3 regions of the Cellulosimicrobium sp. NPDC057127 genome follow, and region 2 is predicted to be linked to each of the others. Evidence: predicted binding sites of a transcription regulator. Region 2 holds the regulator's gene; each other region holds the start of a gene.
The links. The regulator HspR, encoded in region 2, represses chaperone genes until heat shock. The targets are predictions, from matches to a motif close to AAGTTGAGTCNNNNNGACTCAACTT.

Region 1 (7,298 bases), on a different contig from region 2:
GGTGCTGTACGTGACCGGCAACTCGGCCAGCGGCTCGAAGTTCTACGGCTTCGACGGGCTCAAGCCGTGGACGGCGCGCTGGGAGCAGGAGCGCACGCCGAGCTACTCCGACGTCGACGTCACCCCCGGGACGCTGACGGTCACGACGTACGAGACGGCGACCGAGCGCGTCATGGACCAGGTCACGCTGCAGCGCGCCGCGCAGGGCCCGGAGCTCGTCGAGGTCACGGCCCAGTCCCGCTGCCTCGCGGGCAAGGCGTACGTCGCGGTCCGCGCGACCAACGGCGAGGACGTGCCGGTCGACGTCACGCTCGCGACGCCGTTCGGCACGCGCCAGGTCGCGGACGTCGCGTCCGGGAAGTCGGCGTACCAGTCGTTCCCCGTGCGCGCGGCCTCCGTCGAGGGCGCGACCGTGACGGTCACGGGCACGCTCGACGGCACGTCGCGCGACTACGAGGTGCCGGTCCCGGCGCTCACCTGCGCCTGACGGCCGGACGTCGCCGTCGGCCCTGACGCCGCCGGCTCGGCTGCCGAACCCGGGGTTACCTGTCGTTCCGACGCACGGACGGCACGCAACCCCGGGTTCGGCGCGTCTGCGGGCGCGTCGCCGCGCGTGCCACGATGTCGCCATGACGACGACGCCCGACGACCTGCCCGCGCTCATCGCCTCCGTCGAGGCGCAGGAGCACGACCTCGTGCTCCGTTCGTTCACGCACGACGACGCGTGGCGCCTCGGGTGCCTGCTCGTCGAGCTCGCCGCCGAGCGCGACCTCGCGGTGACGATCGACGTGCGCAAGGGCCCGCAGCAGGTGTTCCACGCCGCGCGCGAGGGCACGACGCCGGACAACGACACGTGGGTCGAGCGCAAGGTGCGGGTCGTGCAGCGGTTCGGCGCGTCGTCGTACCTGGTGGGGCTGCGGGCGAAGGCCAAGGGCACGACGTTCAACGACCAGCACCAGCTCCCGCTCCAGGAGTACGCCGCGCACGGCGGCGCGTTCCCCGTGCGTGTCGAGGGCGTGGGCGTCGTCGGTGTCGCGACCGTGTCCGGGCTGCCGCAGGCGGACGACCACGCGCTCGTCGTCGAGGCGCTGCGCTCGTTCCTCGGCCGCCCCGAGACGCTGCTCGCCTGAGCTACAGCTCGCCTGATCTGCCGAACCCCGGGTTGTGCGCCGTTCGAGCCGCTTCATGGCGCGCAACCCGGGGTTCGGCACGACGACGGGGCCGGCGCGCGGTGCCCCGCCCCGTCCTTGCTCGGTCGCGCGGCGTCAGGCCGCGCGCGTGACCTCGATGCGCTGGGGCGTCCGGCCGGCGAACACGCCGGCGACGGTCACGGCGAGCACGCCCGCGTTGTACGACGCGCGGACCGCGTCGGCGTCCGCGGTCTTCGGCAGGGTGACGGTGCGGCGGAACTCGCCGAACCGCACCTCGCGGATGCGGCGCCCGGCCGGCTTCTCGACCGTCTCGGCGCGCGCGTCCTCGGACTCGCCCTCGGCGGGCGCGTCGGAGGCTGCGTCCGGACCGTCGGCGTCCGCCGGGGTCTCGACGACGCGCTGGTCGCGACGCTCACCCCGCACGACGAGGCGACGTCCCTCGAGCTCGACGGTCACGTCGCGCTCCGGGTCGACGCCCGGCAGGTCGAAGCGGGCGACGAGGTCGTCGCCGTCGCGGTAGACGTCCGCGGCCGGTGCGTAGCCGGTGCGCGCGACGGGCGCCGGACGAGTCCACAGGTCGCGCACGAGGCGGTCCGCGGTGAACGTGCCGAACGGTGCGGGGATCAGGGTGGTGGTCATGTCGACTCCTCCAGGTCTGCTGCCGCGGTGGTCCCGCAGCGTCCTGACGTCGTCAACCTTGAGTCGACCCCGCTCAATCCCGCGTTCGCGCACGACGAAACGATGCCACCGGTGCGGTGCGTGCAAGGTCTCGTGAGCTTCCGACACCACCAGAACGGAGGGAGGCGTGATGGCGAGGACGTCTCGTGCTCGGCCGGTCGGGGCGGTCGCCGGCGCGCTGGCCGTCGCCCTGTCGGCCTGTGGGGTCTCCGGCGAGCCGCGGGACGGCTCGTCGGGGGAGACGTGGATGATCGGCGTCGGGCACGGTGAGGGCGACTGGATGTCGTGCGTCGAGGATTCGGGCCTCCCGGTCGCGGAGTCGTTGTCCACCACCGACATACCGCCGTCGTCGGTCGGGGTGCGGTTCGAGGTCGAGGTGACCCGGTCCGAGGCGTCCGTCGTCGTGCGGTGCATCGAGGACCGGCTGACGTCGGGCAGCGTGTCGCTGGAGAGGTCGGCCCCGCTCGTACGGTCCGGCCCCGCGTAGCGTCAACGACGAGAGCGCGCCGCGCGCCGCGCCTTGCGCGCCGCGGACGCGCGCTCCTCGGCCGTCTCGAGGGCGTCGTCGGCGGCGTCCAGCGCCTCCTGCGCCTCGTCCTGCTCGGCACGGGCGGCCTCCAGCCGGGCACGGACGGCGTCGCGCTCGTCCGCGAGCCGCGCCAGCTCGTCCTCGATCCGCCCCAGCTCGTCCTCGGCCTGCCCGACGGCGTCGCTCGCCTCGCGCGCCCGCCCGTCCGCCGCGTCCCGGGCCGCTTCGAGCCGGTCGACCTCCGCCGCGGCCCGCTCGACCTCGCGCTCCGCCGCGGCGAGCGCGTCGTCGGCGCCGCCCTCCCCACGGTCGTCCGAGTCTCCCGCCCGGGACCGGGCTGCTGACCGCGCGCGCGTCCCGCCTGCTCGTCCCGGACCGCCGCGCGCCTCCTTCCCGCCCGTCTCCTGCCCGCCCGTGCCGCCCGGCGACCCGACGGCGCGGAGCTCGACGACGTCGGCCGGTTCGCCCCCCTCGTCGACGAGCCCGAACCCCACGTGCTGCAGAGCCTGCCCCAGCCGCCCGGTGCGCACGGCCGCGCCTGCGTCGGCGTCCATGACCGCGGCCGTGAGGGTCTCCGCGAGCCGGTCGACGGCGCTCGCGGACACCGCGCGGCCCGCGACCTCGCCGGCGTCGCGGACGACGCGGACCAGCGCCTCGGTGCGCTCGCGGCGCAGCCGGTCGAGCACCGTCAGCCGCGCGCGGTCGCGGTCCTCGGTGGCGTCCCGCAGCTCGTCCCCGAGCGTGACGAGCGCCGCCACCTCCTCGGGGTGCTCGCGCGCGACCTGGTTGACCACCCACGCCGCGACGGTCGGCTTCGCGAGGCGCGCGACGCGCTCTGCGCCCACCGCGTCGCCCGACGCCTTGATGCGCTTGGACGCGGCGTTGCGCGCGACGACGAACTGCTCCAGCGGCAGCGCGTAGAGCTCGTCGAGGACGGGGTCGACGTCGACAGATGCGTCCGGGCTCATGGGCACAGAGTGGCATCGGGAGGAGCGCTTCGCTGACTCACGCTGAACATCCACCGCGACGTCGGGATTCACCCGGGACAACGGTTTACGCCTCGCCTGCCGTCCGCTTTCGTTGGGGGACGACGACGAGGAGGGTGCAATGAGGAGATCATTGTTCGGAGTGTTCGTAGCAGCGGTCACCGCGTTCGCCCTGAGTAGCTGCGGAAGTGAATCCCCCGAACAGGTGACGGTTACTGTCACGGAGGAAGCTGTCGAACCTGCGCCGTCCCCTTCCGCGAGCGAGGTGGCGCCCGACGCCGCGACGGCGGAGACGGAGCCGCAGGCAGTGGCCGAGGCCGAGGCCGAGGTGGAAGCGACGTTCGAAATGCCGAGCGTTGTCGGGCACAACCTGCAGGATGCACAGGATCTGTTGCAGACCCTCGACTCCTTCGTCATGGACCAGGTGGACGCCACGGGACTTGAGCGCCTTGCGGTCAACGACTCGAACTGGACGGTGTGTGCACAAGATCCTGTGCCGGGAACCGTCGTCCCGATCTCAACCGTGGTGACGCTCTCTGCCGTCAAGCTCGACGAGGTCTGCCCGTAGCGTTTCGAGGAAGCACCATGTCGACGCGCGTCGCGGGGGGACGGTACCGAGCATGCGCTCGGCCCCGTCCTCGATGACGACCGGACTGGACCGGTGCGGGCCGGAGCTGGACGACGACGCAGGGGCGCCCCCGGTCCGGGCAGCGAGCGTCCTGCGTCCGACGAGGTGGAAGCGGCCACGCCTGCTCCGTCGGCTCGGGAATCGTCGAGGTGGGCCACCGACCTCCTCGTGCCGCTTCGTCGCGATCCCTGAGCGGTCACGGTCCGCCGACAACCGCCCGGCGGTTTGTCGGCGCCGGGTCCTACCGTGCCGGTCATGACAACCTTCCACGCGTTCCTCGGTTGCAGTCTCGACGGGTTCATCGCCGGGCCGGACGACGAGATCGACTGGCTGACGGCCTTCGACGACGTGCTCGGCGAGACGGGCTACGACGACTTCTTCGGCTCGGTGGGCGCGGTCGTCATGGGCCGCCGGAGCTACGAGGTGATCAGCGCATCGGGGCCAGGGTTCTACGGCACGACGCCCGTGCACGTGCTCTCCCGCACCCTGCCGCCCGGTCCGCAGGCGGCCATGGGGAACTCCGCCGTGACGGTCCACCGGGACGTCCCCGCTCTGCAGGCCACGCTGACGGAAGCCGGTGCGGAGCGCGCGTACGTCGACGGCGGCCGCACCGTGCAGGGCTTCCTCTTCGCCGGCCTGCTCTCGGACATCGTCATCACCCGCGTGCCGGTGCTCGTCGGGGAGGGCATCCCGCTGTTCGGCCCCGTCCCGGCGCCGGTGCGGGCCGAGCTCGTCGAGTCGCGCGTGCTCGACGCCGGAGCCGTCCAGTCGGTCTACCGCTTCCCCACGGACCGATAGCCCGGCCCGGTCGCACGGTGGGACCCGCGCGCACGGGACACTGTCGTTCCGGCGGTCGAGCAGTGCGCTACGCCGACAGCGCGCCGCGCTCGACTCCGTGCTCGACTCCGCGCTCAGCGCCGAGCGCGGCGACGGCGGTGAGCAGCCGCTCGAAACCGTCCTCGGTGACGACCGGTATCCCGTAGCGGCGCGCCGTCCGCGCCTTGGTCGACAGCGTGTCCGGGTCGGCGGCGACGACGAGCCGGGCACTACGGGTCACGTGCGGCCAGGGCACCAGCCCCGCCCGGCGGACCGCGTCCTCCCACGCCGGTCGGGTGCGTCGCATCTCGCCGGTCAGCACTACCTCGTCGCCCGGGGCGAGCGTGAACCGGGAGCCGTGCCCGACGGCACGGCCTACCGTGCCGGGCCCGCCCGCCTTCTCTGCGCGCACCGCGTCCACGAGCCGCGCCCCGAGCGCGGCCTGCACGGCGTCGGCGACGTCGTCCGCGTCGAGCCCGAGCTGCCCCGCGACCTCGTGCAGTCCGGGGTCGGCGGCGAGCACGTCGTCCGCGCGGGTCTCGCCGCAGCCGGTCGCGTCGCCGCAGTCTGTCGCGTCGCCGCAGCCCGTCGCGTCGCCACGGCCCGTCGCGTCGTCGAGGGCCTCGCGCGCGAGCTCGGCGAGGTGGTCGCGGTGGAGACGCTCGACGTCCGCCCGCCCGAGGCCGGCGCGGCGCGCGACGTCGAGCAGCGCGGCGCGCTCGGTCGACGACACGTAGCGGTCGAGCAGCGCTAGCTCGAGCAGGGCGGAGTACTCCGCGCTCGCGGTCGCTGCGTCCGCGGTCGCTGCGCCCGCGGCGGTGACGCTCCCGACCGCCCGACCGTCCGCCGCCGCGCCCGACCGCGGCGTCGGCTCCGTGTCGAGCGCCGCGAGCCAGTGCCCGTGCCGGCGGCTCGCACCGCGCGTCACCGGCTCGATGCCGCGGCCGCCGGGCAGCACCCAGCGGACGCCCTCGGCCGCGGCGCGTGCGACGTCCCAGCACGCGTCGTCGACGGCGACGTCGAGGAAGTGCCCGAGCAGCCCCGCGGTGGCGCGCGCGTCGCCCAGGGCCGAGTGGACGCCGTCGTGCACCACGCCGACGGCGGCGCAGCACGCGGCGAGCCCGCGCGGGCCGTCGAGGTGGCGGCCGGCGAGCTGCTGCGTGCACAGGCACGCGAGCGGGTCGATCGCGGCGGCGACGCCCGCGCGGCCGAGCTCGGCGCGCAGGAACCGCGTGTCGAACGCCGCGTTGTGCGCCACGAGGACGCGGCCGGCGAGGAGCCGCAGGAGGTCCGGCGCGACGCGGTCGAACGTGGGGGCGAGCGCGACGTCCGCGGCCGCGATGCCGTGGACCCGCTGCGGGCCGAGGTCGCGCTCCGGGTTCACGAGGGTGCACCACTCGTCCTCGACGCGGCCCGCGTCGTCGACCAGCACGACGGCGACCTCCGCCACCCGGTCGCCGAGACGCGGGGAGAACCCTGTCGTCTCCAGGTCGAGGACGGCGAACGGCACGCGCACAGTCTGCCCGACCGCACCGACGGCCCGTGCCACCGCGGTGGCACGACGAGGGACGACGGCCGTGCGCGGGTGGCGCGCCGGTGAATCAGCCCGGCCCAGATGACGCATCCGGTGCTCGCAGATGAACGCTGCCGGAACCCTTGGCCGATGGTGGGGACAAACCTCTCATCACGCCCTTCACCCGCTCCAAGATGGCGGTGGCCGCCTGGCCGACGACCCATCCCCGTGTGAGCGGAAACATCGCTGTGACCACTGTCGACATCCCGCCTGCGCCCGGAGCGCAGGCCCTCCCAGCCGCCGACGCGCGCACGCCGCGCCCGTCCTCGCCGCGCCTGTCCTCGCCGGGCCCGGCGCGCCGGCGCGGCCTCGCCGCGCGCCGACGCCGCACCGCGCTCCTGTGGGCGCTGCTGCTCGGCGGTCCGAACGTCCTGCTGCTGCTCGTCTTCGTGTACCGGCCGCTGCTGCAGAGCCTGTACCTGTCCACGCTCCAGTGGAACCTCGGCTCGCCCGTGGCCCGGTCCATCGGGTTCGGCAATTACGTCGAGTGGTTCACCGCGGCGAGCACGCCCACCGTGGTGACCGCGACGCTCGTGTTCACCGTCGCGACGGTGGGCGGCGCGATGGTCCTCGGCCTCGGTCTCGCGCTCCTGCTGGACCGCAGGCTGGCCGGGCGGGGGTTCGCCCGCACGGTCGCTTTCGCCCCCTACGTGCTCTCCGGCTTCGCCGTCGGCATCCTGTGGCTGTTCATGTTCGACCCGCGCTACGGGCTCGTGCAGGAGCTGCTCGGCCTCGTGGGCCTGCCGTCGCCCCAGTGGTACACCGAGCGGCCCTGGCCGCTCGTCATGGTCATCGTCGTCTACCTGTGGAAGAACCTCGGGTACGTCGCGCTCATCTACCTGGCGGGCCTGCAGGCCGTGCCGAAGGACCTCAAGGACGCAGCCGCGCTCGACGGCGCCTCCTCCGCGCGCACGCTGCGTTCGATCGTGCTTCCGCT
Region 2 (7,298 bases):
CGGTCCGGGTGCCGGCCGTCGCACCGGCGGCCCCGGCCACGCACTCACGGAGGCAGCACACATGGCACGAGCAGTCGGGATCGACCTCGGCACCACGAACTCGGTGGTCGCCGTCCTCGAGGGTGGCGAGCCCACCGTCATCGCGAACGCCGAGGGGTCGCGCACGACGCCGTCGGTGGTCGCCTTCTCCAAGACCGGCGAGGTCCTCGTCGGCGAGGTCGCCAAGCGTCAGGCGGTCACGAACGTCGACCGCACGATCAGCTCGGTGAAGCGCCACATGGGCACCGACTGGGACGTGGAGATCGACGACAAGAAGTACACGCCGCAGGAGATCTCCGCGCGCATCCTCGGCAAGCTCAAGCGCGACGCCGAGGAGTACCTGGGCGAGCCCGTCACCGACGCGGTCGTCACCGTCCCGGCGTACTTCAACGACGCCGAGCGCCAGGCCACGAAGGACGCGGGCCAGATCGCCGGCCTCAACGTCACGCGCATCGTCAACGAGCCCACCGCGGCCGCGCTCGCCTACGGCCTGGAGAAGGGCAAGGAGGACGAGCTCATCCTCGTCTTCGACCTCGGTGGCGGCACGTTCGACGTCTCGCTCCTCGAGGTCGGCAAGGACGAGGACGAGTTCTCGACCATCCAGGTCCGCGCGACGTCGGGCGACAACCGCCTCGGCGGCGACGACTGGGACAACCGCATCGTCGAGCACCTCATCAAGCAGGTGAAGAACAGCTCGGGCGTCGACCTGTCGAAGGACAAGATCGCGCTCCAGCGCCTGCGCGAGGCCGCCGAGCAGGCGAAGAAGGAGCTGTCGTCCGCGACGAGCACCAACGTCTCGATGCAGTACCTGTCGATGAGCGAGAACGGCCCCATCCACCTCGACGAGAAGCTCACGCGCGCGCAGTTCCAGCAGATGACGCAGGACCTCCTCGACCGCACGAAGGCCCCGTTCCACAAGGTCATCTCCGACGCGGGCGTCTCCGTGTCCGACATCGACCACGTCGTGCTCGTCGGCGGCTCGACCCGCATGCCGGCCGTGGCCGACGTCGTGCGCGAGCTCACCGGTGGCAAGGAGCCCAACAAGGGCGTCAACCCGGACGAGGTCGTGGCCGTCGGAGCCGCGCTCCAGGCCGGCGTCATCTCGGGCGACCGCAAGGACGTCCTGCTCATCGACGTCACCCCGCTGTCCCTCGGCATCGAGACCAAGGGCGGCGTGATGACCAAGCTCATCGAGCGCAACACGGCCATCCCGACCAAGCGCAGCGAGATCTTCTCGACGGCCGAGGACAACCAGCCGTCGGTGCTCATCCAGGTGTTCCAGGGCGAGCGCGAGTTCGCGCGCGACAACAAGCCGCTCGGCACGTTCGAGCTCACCGGCATCGCGCCGGCCCCGCGCGGCGTGCCGCAGATCGAGGTCACCTTCGACATCGACGCGAACGGCATCGTCCACGTCGGCGCCAAGGACCGCGGCACCGGCAAGGAGCAGAAGATGACCATCACGGGCGGCTCGGCGCTGCCCAAGGAGGACATCGACCGCATGGTCAAGGAGGCCGAGGAGCACGCGGCCGAGGACAAGAAGCGTCGCGAGGAGGCGGAGACCCGCAACCAGGCCGAGACGTTCGTGTACTCGACCGAGAAGCTCGTCTCCGAGAACAAGGAGAAGCTCCCCGCCGACGTCGTCACCGAGGTCGAGGCCGACATCGCGTCGGTCAAGACCGCGCTCGAGGGCGAGGACGCAGACGCCGTGAAGTCCGCGCACGACAAGCTCGTCGCGTCCGCGCAGCAGATCGGCCAGGCGCTCTACGCGTCGGCCGAGCAGGAGCAGGCGGCGGGCGACCCGGGCGCGGCGACCGACGACGCGACCGCCGCCGCGGGCGCCGGCAGCGCTCCGGACGAGGACGTCGTCGACGCCGAGATCGTCGACGACGAGGACGACAAGAAGTGACGGCGGAGAACCCCCGGGGTCCCGAGGAGCAGGCCGGGCGCGAGCCCGGTCAGGGCCCCGAGGACAAGCCCTTCCAGTTCACGGACAAGCGCAAGGTCGACCCGCAGACCTCCCGGCCGCGCGAGGGCGCGGCCGGGGCGGGCGGCGGCACGGAGGGCGACGGCGGGGACGCGCCGCAGTCGTCGGACCCCCTCGAGGGCCTCGACTTCGAGCCGTCCGGCGAGGCCGAGGTCGACGCGGCGGTCCTCGCGGCGCAGGCTGCGGCGGCCGAGCACCTCGACGCCCTCCAGCGCGAGCGCGCGAGCTTCACGAACTACCGCAACCGGGCGCTGCGCGACCAGGAGGCCGCGCGTGCCAAGGGTGTGGAGGACGTGCTCACCGCGCTCCTGCCCGTGCTCGACGACGTCGACCGGGCGCGCCAGCACGGCGAGCTGACCGGGCCGTTCGCGGCGATCTCCGACAAGCTCGACGCGAGCCTCGAGCGCTTCGGCGTCGAGCGCTACGGCACCGTCGGCGAGGAGTTCGACCCGACCGTGCACGAGGCGCTCATGCACCAGACCGACCCCGAGGCGACGTCCACGACGGTCAACCTCGTGATCGAGCCGGGCTACCGGATCGGGGACCGGGTCGTGCGCGCCGCGCGCGTCTCGGTCGTGGGGCCGGAGTAGCACCCGGCCACGTGCCCGACGGCGGTGCCGCACCCGCACAGGTGCGGCCCGTCGTCGGGCACGCGACGGGCGTGCACGCGACGGGCGGGCACGCGACGATCAGCACCGCACGGAGGTCGAGGACGACGACGAAGCACAGGAGGGAGGCGTCGTGACCGGACAGGACTGGATGGAGAAGGACTTCTACGCCGCGCTCGGCGTCCCCAAGGACGCCGACGACGCCGCGATCAAGAAGGCGTACCGCAAGCTGGCCCGGCAGTACCACCCGGACCAGAACCCGGGCGACGCCGCGGCGGAGGCCAGGTTCAAGGAGATCGGCGAGGCCTACGCGGTCCTGTCCGACGCGAAGCAGCGCGAGCAGTACGACGCGATCCGCGCGATGGCGGGCGGGGGAGCGCGGTTCTCCGCGGGCCCCGGCGGCGGTGGCGCGGCGGGGTTCGAGGACCTCTTCGGCGGCATGTTCGGCGGCGCCGGAGCACCGGGCGGCGGGCGCGTGCGCTACTCGTCGGGGGCCCAGGGCGGCGCCGGGTTCGAGGACATCCTCGGCTCGATGTTCGGCGGTGCGGCCGGCGGACAGCGGTTCGGCGGCGCCGGCTTCGGCGGTCCGCAGACCGGCGCCGACGTCTCCGCGACCACCACCCTGCCGTTCCGGCAGGCCGTCGAGGGTTCGACCGTCACCTTCACGGTGGACGGGCGCCCCGTCACGACGCGCATCCCCCCGGGGGTGCGCGAGGGCCAGAAGATCCGCCTGCGCGGCAAGGGCCGTCCGGGGGCGGGTGGCGGTCCCGCCGGCGACCTCGTCGTCACCGTGCACGTCACGCCGCACCCCGTGTTCTCCGTCGACGGCACGAACCTGCGCGTCACCGTCCCGGTCACGTTCGCCGAGGCGGCGCTCGGCGCGACCATCGAGGTCCCGACGCTCGACGGCGCGACCGTGCGGGTCAAGGTCCCCGCGGGCACCCCTTCCGGTCGCACGCTGCGCGTCAAGGGGCGCGGCGTCCGGACCGCGCAGGCGACGGGCGACCTGCTCGTCACCGTCCAGGTGGTCGTGCCGCAGAAGCTGTCGAAGGCCGCGCGCGAGGCGGTCGAGTCGTTCGCCGCAGAGACCGACGGGCAGGACGTCCGGGCCGACCTCGCCCGCCAGGCGGCGGAGTGAGGGGGCGGGCGTCGTGACGGCTCGAGCGGACGACGGCCAGGAGCGGCCCGACGTGCCCGAGGACGCGCCCGTCCTCGTCATCTCGCAGGCGGCGGCGCTCGCCGGCATGCACCCGCAGACGCTGCGCCAGTACGACCGGCTCGGCCTCGTCGTGCCGCGGCGCGCGGCCGGGCGCGGGCGGCGCTACTCCCTGCGCGACGTCGCGAAGCTGCTCGAGGTGCAGCGCCTGAGCCACGACGAGGGCATCAACCTCGCCGGGATCCAGCGGATCCTCGCGCTCGAGTCCCAGGTGGAGCGCCTCGAGCGGCGCGTCGAGGCGCTGTCCGCCCGCGTCGAGCCCGGCGGGCGGGTGTTCGCGGCCGCGGCGAGCGGTGACGTCGTCGTCGTCCCGCGGGGGCGCAGCGTGCGGCGCGGCGTCGAGGAGGCGCTGCGCCAGTCGTTCGTGGAGCGCAGCGAGACGCGCGCGCTCGTCATCTGGAGCCCCGCGCGCGACGGGTCGGCCGAGCGCTGACGCTCGACCGCCGCCGGACGCGTGACCTGCCCGAAGACGCATTCCGCAAGAATGACGTGCGCTAATTCGCATTCTCTCGCGCATTTCTGAGCAAGGCCTTCCTTGCTTTTCACGTGCGCATTCCGGGAATACCGTGGACGATGAGAGCCCCGGCCCCCCGGCCCCGGAGAACGGAGAGATCGATGAGCAGCCTCATGGAGATGCCCCAGGTCGTCGAGTGCTCGATCGAGGGGTGCGGCTACAACCACGACCACGGGTGCCACGCCGGCGCGGTGACGATCGCCGGCCACACCGGTGACGCCGAGTGCGCCACGTTCATCCCGCTCGGCACCAAGGGCGGCCTCGAGAAGGTCCTCGCCCACGTCGGTGCGTGCCAGCGCACCGAGTGCGTCCACAACGCCTCGCTCGAGTGCTCGGCGCCCTCGATCCGCGTGGGCGCGGGCGGGTCCGGCGAGGCCACGGCGGACTGCCTCACCTTCACCCCGCGCTGACCCGACCCGACGCCCCGGGTCGCACGCTCGCCCCGTGCGACCCGGGGCGTCGTCGTGCGTGCGGCGTCAGCGCTGCAGCGTGCTCAGCAGCTGGACGGCGGCCCGGTGGGTGTCGGGCAACGGCTCCGTCCACAGTCGCGGCGGGCGGCGCAGGATGGCCGAGACGCCGAGCGACAGCCCCGTGCGCTCGATGCGGTGCCGCAGCTCGGTGCGCAGCCACTCGTCGTCCGCGTCCCGCTCGCCGAGCACGACGAAGAGCCCGTTGCCGAGCGACGCCATCGGGTGCCCGTCGCCGAACGTCTGCGTCAGTGCGCGGCCCATGGCGGCGGAGCGCGCGAAGCGCTGCCACCCGGTGAGGTCGTCCAGGGCGACGTCGACCACGAGCAGCCCGTGCGACCGCGGCACCGGGACGCCCGTGCGCTGCGCGCGGCCGTACGTCTCGCGCAGGCGGTGGGTGAGGTAGTGCGTGGTCGCGAGGCCCGACTCGGGGTCGAGGACGTCGGGCGTGATCGGGGTGGTCTCGTACCCCTCGGCCCAGCCGACCGCGACGGCACGCAGCATCTCCAGGTCGGGTGCGCGGTCGTCCGACAGGTACAGGCAGGCCACGTCGTCGATCGCCTCGCCGATGCCGACCCCGGCCTCGCCGCGCGCGCGCCCGAGGCGCTCGGCGGCCGGCGTGACGTCGCGCTCGTCGCAGACGGCCTCCGTGAGGGCGTCGACGGCGGGGTGGTACCAGTCGCCGGGGCGCCGCCACACGCTCGCGACGCTCGCTGCGCGCCACGAGTCGCGCAGCGTCTCCGCGGCGTCCGCGGGCACGGCGTACCCAGCATGGAGGTGATCCATATGGACGAGACGGTCGAGGTGCTCCGTCATGACGCGGGTTCGTGGGGGTGAAAAGTCGAGGACTCGGGATCGGGGGTCGTGGAGCTCGGGTTCGACACCGCTCGTCTCGCCACGCACGGCCCCCTGCCGGACGCGATGGTCATGCGTCTAGTATGGGCGCGTTGTGGGTCCTGCAGGAGCAGGGCGATGGCGGGGCGGTGGCATGACCGAAGCACGATCCCACGTGGGCAGCGAGGCGTTCAGCGACGCCGAGCTCATCACGGCCGTGCGCGCAGGCGACGCGAGTGCCTTCGGCGTCCTCTACGAGCGCCACGCGGCCGCCGCGCGGACGGTCGCGCGCCAGTACGTGCGCTCCACGGCGGACGCGGACGACGTCGTCTCCGACGCCTTCGCCCGCACGCTCTCCGTCCTGCAGAACGGTGGCGGTCCCGACGTCACGTTCCGCGCCTACCTGTTCACGGTCGTCCGGCGCCTGTCGTACGACCTGGTCAAGGGTGCGCGGCGCACCGAGCCCACCGACGACGAGCGGACCTTCGAGTCGGCGTTCGGACCCATGGCCTCGACGGAGGACCCGACGCTCGAGGGCTTCGAGCGGTCGGTCGTCACCCGGGCGTACCAGACGCTGCCCGAGCGTTGGCGCGCCGTGCTCTGGTACACCGAGGTCGAGAGCCTCTCCCCGGCGGAGATCGCGCCGATCCTCGGCCTCACCGCCAACGGCGTGTCCGCGCTCGCGTACCGGGCGCGCGAGGGGTTGCGGCAGGCGTACCTGCAGCAGCACCTCTCGTCCGTGCCGGCGAAGGAGTGCGAGGGCGTCAGCTCGCTCCTCGGGTCGTTCGTGCGCGGCGGGCTCGCGAAGCGCGAGACGGCGCGCGTCGAGGCGCACCTCGAGGGCTGCGGCGACTGCCGCGCACTCGTGCTCGAGCTGGGCGACGTCTCGCACGGCATGCGTGCGGTCATCGCGCCGCTGGTCCTCGGAGTCGGTGCGCTCGGGCTCGTCGGCACCGCGCTGCCCGTCGGCGGGGGCGCGGGCGTCGGTGCCGGTGCGGCCGCCCTCGCCGCCGCCGCGGGCGGCGGGAGCGGGTCGGCCGGTGGCACGGGTTCGGGCGGCGCGGGTTCGGGCGCCACCGGGAGCGGCGGTGCGGGTACCGGGAGCGCGGGGTCGGCCGGCGCGTCGACCAGCACCGGTGCCGCGTCGACCGGCACGGCCGCGTCCGGGACGGCGGCGACGGGCACGGCGGCCACGGGTACCGCGGCGACAGGCACCGCGGCGACCAGTGCGGCTGCGGCGGGCACGAGCGTGGCGGGCGGGTCGGTGGCCGGGGTCGCGGCGACCGGGGCCGCGACGGTGGGCGCGGTCGCCGGCGGTGCCGGTACGGCCGCCGCCGCGACGGCGACGGGCCTCGCCGCGCTCGTCGCGTCCGCGCCGCTGGCTGCGGCCGCCGTGGCGGCCGGTGTCGTCGCGGTCGCGGGGCTCGGCGTCGCCGGCGCGCTCGGTGCGTTCACGCCGGAGGACCCGCCGCAGGACGAGCCGACGGCGGCGACCTCGACGCAGGAGCCCGGTCCGGGCGGCACGTCGACGGAGGCCCCGTCCGCCGGTGACCCCTCGACGACCCCGGACGACGGGACGACCGACCCGGCGACGGACCCGGCGTCACCCGCCAACGTCCCGTCCGGGGACGCGCTG
Region 3 (7,298 bases), on a different contig from region 2:
GCCGCGCCTGCCGGCGGTCGGAGACGATCGAGACGCGCGAGCCGCGCACGATCTCACGGCTGGGGATCCGCCGCCGCGCACGGAACAGGCCGACGACGAGCTCCACCCAGTGCCGCAGGTTCCGCGGCGCGATGATCGCGACCTCGAGCAGGCCGTCGGACGGGTCGGCGTCGGGGAGGAGGTTCGTCCCGCCCTGGAGACGCCCGACGTTCCCCACCACGACCGTGCGCGCGCGGCGGCGGCGCACCGGCTCGCCGTCGACGTGCACCTCGACCTTCATCTCGTCGTCGCCGAGGTGCTTGAGCGCCGCGACGACGTAGGCGAACCATCCGGCCCGCGCCTTGAGTGCCGTCGGGGCGTCCTGCATCATCGCCGCGTCGAGCCCCATGCCGGCCATCACCGCGAACAGCTGCCCGTCCGCGTCCCCGAGGTCGATGTGCCGGCGACCGCGCTCGACCGCGAGCCGGATGCCCTCCACGGACTGCGTGGGGACGCCGAGGTTCGCCGCGAGCAGGTTGCCCGTCCCGCCGGGCAGGATGGCGAGCGCGGCGTCGGTACCGGCGAGGCCCTCGACGCACGCGCGCACCGTGCCGTCGCCGCCGGCGACGAACACGACCTCGGCACCGTTCTCGACGGCCTGCCGCGCCTGGCCGGTGCCGGGATCCTCCGCCGTCGTCTCGAGCCACTCGGGCTCGGGCCAGCCGGCCTCCGCGAGCTGGTCGGCGATCTCGCGCCGGAGCTCGTCGAGCCCTTCGACCCGGTTCGGGTTGACGATGACCGCGGAGCGGAGGCTGTCGAACCGCCTGCGCTGCTCCTGAGCCGGTTCCGGGGTGGTTCTCTCTCGGGGCACACCTGAGTATGTCTCCCCGGCGCCGGAGCGGCGCGGCGGGGACCCGCGCGCACGGACCTGGGGCGGGGACCGACGGTCCCCGCCCCAGGTCCGGTCACGCGTTGAGGACCTCCGGCGCCAGCGTCAGACCGCTGCCCTCGGGGTCACGGCCGACCCGCACCACGTCGCCGTCCGCGACGTCGCCCGAGAGCAGCAGCCGCGCGAGCCGGTCCCCGATCTCGCGCTGCACGAGGCGGCGCAGCGGGCGCGCCCCGTACGCCGGGTCGAAGCCCTCGAGCGCGAGCCACTCGCGCGACGCCGGCGTGACGTCGAGCGTGATGCGCCGGTCCGCCAGGCGCCGGCCGAGCGCCGCGACCTGCAGGTCGACGATCCGGCCCAGCTCCTCGATCGACAGCGGGTCGAAGACGACGACGTCGTCGAGGCGGTTGAGGAACTCCGGCTTGAAGGCCGTCCGCACGGCGGTCATCACGCTCTCGCGCTTGGCCGCGTCGTCGAGCAGCGGGTCGACGAGGAACTGCGACCCGAGGTTCGACGTGAGCACGAGGATGACGTTGCGGAAGTCGACCGTGCGGCCCTGGCCGTCGGTGAGGCGGCCGTCGTCGAGCACCTGGAGCAGGATGTCGAACACCTCGGGGTGCGCCTTCTCCACCTCGTCGAGCAGCACGACCGAGTAGGGGCGACGCCGCACGGCCTCCGTGAGCTGCCCGCCCTCCTCGTAGCCGACGTACCCGGGAGGCGCGCCGACGAGGCGCGCGACCGAGTGCTTCTCGGAGTACTCGCTCATGTCGATGCGGACCATCGCGCGCTCGTCGTCGAAGAGGAAGTCGGCGAGCGACTTCGCGAGCTCGGTCTTGCCGACGCCGGTCGGGCCGAGGAAGAGGAACGAGCCCGTCGGGCGGTCCGGGTCGGCCACGCCGGCGCGGGAGCGCCGGACCGCGTCGGACACCGACCGCACCGCGGCCTGCTGGCCGATGAGGCGCTCGCCGACGACGTCCTCCATGTGGAGCAGCTTCTCCGACTCGCCCTGCAGCATCCGCCCCGCGGGGATCCCCGTCCAGGCGGACACGACCTCGGCGATCTCGTCCGCGCCCACCTTGTCCGCGATCATGGGGGCCTGCTCCGGGTCGGCGAGCGCGTCGGCCGCGTCCACGGCGGCCTCCGCGCGCTCGGCCTCGTCGAGCTGGCGCTGGAGCTGCGGGATCTCGCCGTACTGGAGCCGGCCGGCGGTCTCGAGGTCGCCCTCGCGGATCGCCCGCTCGACCTGGACGCGCAGCTCGTCGAGCCGGGCGCGCAGGTCGCCGACGCGGTTGTGCCCGGCCTTCTCGGCCTCCCAGCGCGCGGTCAGCGCGGCGAGCTCCTCGCGGCGGTCGGCCAGGTCGGCGCGCAGCCGCTCGAGCCGCTCGAGGCTCGCGGGGTCCGTGGACTCCGAGAGCACGACCTCCTCCATCTCCAGGCGCGTGACGGCACGCTGGAGCTCGTCGATCTCGACGGGGGACGAGTCGAGCTCCATGCGCAGGCGCGACGCCGCCTCGTCCACGAGGTCGATCGCCTTGTCGGGCAGCTGGCGCCCGGTGATGTACCGGTCGGAGAGCGTCGCGGCGGCGACGAGCGCGGAGTCGGCGATCGTCACCTTGTGGTGCGCCTCGTACCGCTCCTTGAGGCCGCGCAGGATCGCGACGGTGTCCTCGACCGACGGCTCGCCGACGAAGACCTGCTGGAAGCGGCGCTCGAGCGCGGGGTCCTTCTCGATGCGCTCGCGGTACTCGTCGAGCGTCGTCGCGCCCACGAGCCGCAGCTCGCCGCGAGCGAGCATGGGCTTGAGCATGTTGCCCGCGTCCATGGCTCCTTCCGCACCGGCACCCGCGCCGACCACGGTGTGGAGCTCGTCGATGAAGGTGACGACCTCGCCGTCGGACGACTGGATGTCGGCGAGCACGGCCTTGAGCCGCTCCTCGAACTCGCCGCGGTACTTCGCGCCCGCGACCATCGACGCGAGGTCGAGGGACACCAGCCGCTTGCCCTGGAGCGACGTCGGGACGTCGCCCGCGACGATGCGCTGCGCGAGCCCCTCGACGACGGCGGTCTTGCCGACGCCGGGCTCGCCGATGAGCACGGGGTTGTTCTTGGTGCGGCGCGAGAGCACCTGCACGACGCGGCGGATCTCGGCGTCGCGCCCGATGACGGGGTCGAGCCGGCCCTCGGCCGCGGCCGCGGTGAGGTCGGTGCCGTACTGCTCGAGCGCCTTGTACGTGCCCTCGGGGTTGGGGCTCGTCACGCGCGCGCTCCCGCGCACGGCGGGCAGGGCGGAGCGCAGCGCGTCCGCCGTCGCGCCGGCCTGCTGGAGGATCGTCGCGGCCTGGGACGAGCCGGCCGCGATGCCGACGAGCAGGTGCTCGGTCGAGACGTACTCGTCGCCGAGGCCCTGCGCCTCCTTGCCGGCGTTCTCGAGGGCGGCCGTCATGGCGCGCGACGGGGTCGGCTGCACGACGGCGGACCCGCTGGCCGTGGGGAGCGCGACGAGCGCGGCGCGCACCTTCTGGCCGATCGCCTGCTTGTCCGCGCCGACCGCGTCGAGCAGCCCGACGGCCACGCCGCCTTCCTGCGCGAGCAGCGCGGCCAGGACGTGCGTCGGCTCGAGCTGAGGGTTGCCGGCGGCCGTGGCGCTCTGGATCGCCTCGCCCACCGCCTGCTGCGACATCGTGGTGAACTTCGTTTCCATCGGTGCTCCGGGGGTGATCAGGAAGGGTGTCTGACCAGGCAACGGTCCTGGAGTTGAGTGTATTCCGCTCAACCCTGTGCGCCACTCGCGCCGCCGCCCCGTGGTCGGGGTGGATTTCGGTCCCAGATCGCCGTCGCCCCTCGCCTCGGGCGTCGATCCGCGACATGCTGGTCGGGTGAACACCTCATCCCGGCGTCGCCGGCTCGGGCTCGGCGCCCTCCTCGTCACCCTCGCACTGCTCGTCGCCGGCTGCATGAGGATCGACATGGCCCTCACGCTCTCCGAGGACGACACCGTCGACGGGTCGGTCGTCATGGCGATCTCCGACGAGGTCGCGGAGGCGGCGGGCCAGGACCCGCAGGCGCTCTGGGACCAGCTCGGCGGCCAGATGGAGTCCGGCCTCCCGCCCGGCGCGACGCAGGAGCCGTACGCCGAGGACGGCTACACCGGGACGCGCCTGACGTACACGGACCAGCCGATCTCCGAGATGTCGTCCACCGGCGGCACGGACCCGCTGTCGATCACGCGCGAGGGCGACCAGTACGTCGTCGAGGGGCAGATGGACCTCTCCGACGAGGAGATGGGGCTCGACGGCTCCGACCCGCAGTCGGACGAGATGTCGCGCCAGATGCTCGAGGGCTTCGACGTCCGCATCTCCGTGACGTTCCCCGGCGAGATCGCCGAGACCAACGGCGAGGTCGACGGGAACACCGTCACGTGGACGCCCGCCGTCGGCGAGGTCACCGAGATCAGCGCCCGCGGCTCGGCCGTCGCCGGAGGCTCGGCCGCTGCACCGGACGAGAGCACGGACGGCACGGACGACCCGACCGACGAGAGCACGACCGGGACGGCCGACGACGCCGGCACCGACCTCGACGACGCCTTCCCCTGGTGGCTCCTCGGCATCGTCGCCGGGCTCGTGCTGCTCGGGATCGTCGGCCTCGTCCTGTGGCTCGTGCTCCGCAAGAAGCCCACCGACCAGGGCACGGCGCAGGCGACCTACGCGGGCGCACCCGGCCCGTACGGCGCGCCCGGTCCCTACAGCGCGCCCGGCCCGTACGGCGCTCCCGGGCAGGCGCCGGGCCCGGGGTATCCGGGGCAGCAGGGCCCGTACCCGGGCGCTCCCCAGCAGCCCGGCCAGCCCTACCCGGGGGCGCCTCAGCAGCCCGGGCAGGCCTACCCCGGCGCACCGCAGGGCCAGTACGCGCCCCCGCCGGCGCCGTACGGTCAGCCGCACCCGCAGTCCGCGCCCACCGCGCCGCTCCCGCCCACCGGCGCCGCACCCGGCGCGCCCACACCCACCGAGCCGACGCCGCCGCCGGGACCGGACGCCGCGGGCCCCGGCGACGAGGAGATCGACGACTCGACGCACCTGCGCCGGCCGCAGGACTGACCGGCTCGCCGTCCGCGCTCGGCCCGTCCCGGATCCTCCCGGGGCGGGCCGTCGCCGTCCGGGGCAGGGGCGCTCAGCCCCAGAGCGGCTCGGTGGGCACGTAGGCGAGGGCGCGCGCCCCGAGGTCGGGCGCGACGTCGGCGAGGGACGCCGGGTGCCACGCAGGCTCGCGGTCCTTGTCGACGACCTGCGCCCGGATGCCCTCGACGAGGTCCGGCTGGGTGTCGACGAACCACGAGACGAGCCGGTACTCCTGCTCGAGCCCCGCGCGCAGGTCGGGCAGGGTCCGCGCGCTGCGGATCGCCGCGAGGGCCACGGTGACGGCCGTCGGGGACAGCGCCTCGAGCTCGTCCGCCTCGGCTCCGGCGGCGGCGTCGCCGGCGCGGGCCGCCTCGCGCAGGCGTGCGACGATCTCCGGCACCGTCGCCGCCGCGTAGCAGCGGTCGACGCGCGCCTGCCGCGCGAGCAGCGCCGACGTCGGCGGCTCGACGGCGTGCCGGCGTGCGACCTCGCGGACGGACTCGGGGTCGACCGGGTCCACCCCCGCGGCGGCGAGGTCGACGAGGTCCTGGCGCAGCAGCGGCAGTCGCTCCGTCGGGACGAGGTGGTCGGCGAGGCCGGCGTGGACCGCGTCGGCGCCGTCCATCGTCACGGCCCCGAGCGCGAGGTGCTCGCCGAGCCGGCCCGGGGCGCGGGACAGGAGCCACGACCCGCCGACGTCGGGCGTGAAGCCGATGCGCGTCTCGGGCATCGCGACACGCGAACGCTCGGTGACGACCCGCACGGCCGCGTGCGCGCCGAGACCCACGCCTCCGCCCATCGTGATCCCGTCCATGATCGACACGACGGGGACGGGGCTCTCCGCGATCGCGGCGTCCACGGCGTACTCGCGCCGGAAGTAGCGGCGCGCGTCGGCCTGCCGTCCTGCCACGATCGAGGCGTGCAGCTCCCGGACGTCGCCGCCCGCGCAGAACCCGCGGTCGCCCGCGCCGTCGAGCAGGACCACCCGGACCGTCGGGTCGTCGCGCCAGGCGTCGAGGACGCCCGCGATCTCGCCGAGCATGTCGTAGCCGAGCGCGTTGAGCGCGCCCGGCCGGTCCAGCGTCAGGTGCCCGACGGCGTCGTCGGACCGCGCGATGATCTGGCTCGTCACCCCGTCACGGTACCGTCGGGCATGCCTTCAGCGACGGACGAGCGGGACGGGACGCACGAGCAGGGCGGGTGGCGCCCCGACGTCCTGGGCGGCACGTGGCAGGCGCGGGATCTCGACCTGCCGGGCGGCGCGGTCGCGACGCTCGTCCGCGACGCCGCGGCCGGGTCCGCGCCGGTCGGCCCGGGCCCCGGGCGTCCTGCCGTGCTCTACGTCCACGGGTTCATCGACTACTTCTTCCAGACCCACGTCGCCGAGGCGTTCGCGGCGCGCGGCTACCCGTTCTACGCGCTCGACCTGCGCGGCTACGGACGCTCGATCGGGCGCGGGACGGGCGCTCCCTCACGACCCGACGACGACCCGAACTTCGTCACCGACCTCGCGGTGTACGCCCAGGACCTCGACGCCGCGGCGCGTGCGCTGCGCGCGGAGGGCCACGAGCACCTCGTCGTCCTGGGCCACTCGACGGGCGGGCTCGTCGCGAGCCTGTGGGCGGACGCGCGCCCCGGCCGGGTCTCCGCGCTCGTGCTCAACAGCCCGTGGTTCGACCTCAACCGGTCGTGGCTGTACCGGGGCCCGGTGACGCAGGTGGTCGACGTCGTCGGCCGGGTCGCGCCCCGGCTCGTCGTCGGGCACCTCGACGAGCACTGGGCGCGGGCGCTGCACGCGAGCACGGGCGGCGAGTGGGACTTCGACCTCGCGTGGAAACCGCTCGAGGGCTTCCCGGTGCGCGCCGGGTTCCTGCGCTCGGTGCGCCGGGCCCACCGCCGCGTCGCGAAGGGCCTAGCGGTCGACTGCCCGGTGCTCGTGCTCGCGTCGGCGCGCAGCGGCCCGGCCGCCGGCTGGCACGACGCGCTGCTCACGACCGACAGCGTGCTCGACGTGGAGCACATCGTCTCCCGCGCGGCGCGCCTCGGCGACGACGTCACCGTGGTCGCCGTCGAGGGCGGCGCGCACGACCTCGCGCTCTCTCCCGAGCCCGCGCGCTCGACCTACCTGCGCGAGGTGCTCGACTGGCTCGACGCCCGTACCTGACCGTGCCCGCTCCGCGTCGAGCCCCGGCTTGTGCGCCAGGATCGTTGGCCGCTGGCGTACAACCCGGGGGTCGGCCGCACGACCCGCCCACCCAGGAGGCGGCACCACCGCTGCCGTGTCCGAATCCCGCTAGCCACGGGCGGTGCCGAGC

Region 1: ACFTZA_RS05180 (Hsp20/alpha crystallin family protein) is a predicted target of HspR. The motif match lies at 1,846-1,870, and genes of this name have one in related genera.
Region 3: clpB (ATP-dependent chaperone ClpB) is a predicted target of HspR. The motif match lies at 3,620-3,644, and genes of this name have one in related genera.

What each region holds. Positions count from the first base shown of each region.
Region 1 covers NZ_JBHUUP010000004.1:26,939-34,236, reverse strand. The annotation lists gene ACFTZA_RS05190 (fibronectin type III domain-containing protein) at 1-487, shown strand, start outside; gene ACFTZA_RS05185 (heme-degrading domain-containing protein) at 630-1,130, shown strand; gene ACFTZA_RS05180 (Hsp20/alpha crystallin family protein) at 1,266-1,790, opposite strand; gene ACFTZA_RS05175 (hypothetical protein) at 1,960-2,316, shown strand; gene ACFTZA_RS05170 (hypothetical protein) at 2,319-3,326, opposite strand; gene ACFTZA_RS05165 (hypothetical protein) at 3,466-3,912, shown strand; gene ACFTZA_RS05160 (dihydrofolate reductase family protein) at 4,228-4,770, shown strand; gene ACFTZA_RS05155 (exonuclease domain-containing protein) at 4,838-6,298, opposite strand; gene ACFTZA_RS05150 (carbohydrate ABC transporter permease) at 6,550-7,298, shown strand, end outside.
Region 2 covers NZ_JBHUUP010000006.1:82,247-89,544, forward strand. The annotation lists gene dnaK (molecular chaperone DnaK) at 62-1,945, shown strand; gene grpE (nucleotide exchange factor GrpE) at 1,942-2,613, shown strand; gene ACFTZA_RS07820 (DnaJ C-terminal domain-containing protein) at 2,765-3,769, shown strand; gene ACFTZA_RS07825 (heat shock protein transcriptional repressor HspR) at 3,876-4,280, shown strand; gene ACFTZA_RS07830 (DUF1540 domain-containing protein) at 4,463-4,771, shown strand; gene ACFTZA_RS07835 (hypothetical protein) at 4,838-5,644, opposite strand; gene ACFTZA_RS07840 (sigma-70 family RNA polymerase sigma factor) at 5,817-7,298, shown strand, end outside.
Region 3 covers NZ_JBHUUP010000001.1:135,469-142,766, reverse strand. The annotation lists gene ACFTZA_RS00585 (diacylglycerol/lipid kinase family protein) at 1-850, opposite strand, end outside; gene clpB (ATP-dependent chaperone ClpB) at 945-3,569, opposite strand; gene ACFTZA_RS00575 (LppM family (lipo)protein) at 3,745-4,962, shown strand; gene ACFTZA_RS00570 (enoyl-CoA hydratase/isomerase family protein) at 5,036-6,115, opposite strand; gene ACFTZA_RS00565 (alpha/beta hydrolase) at 6,137-7,147, shown strand.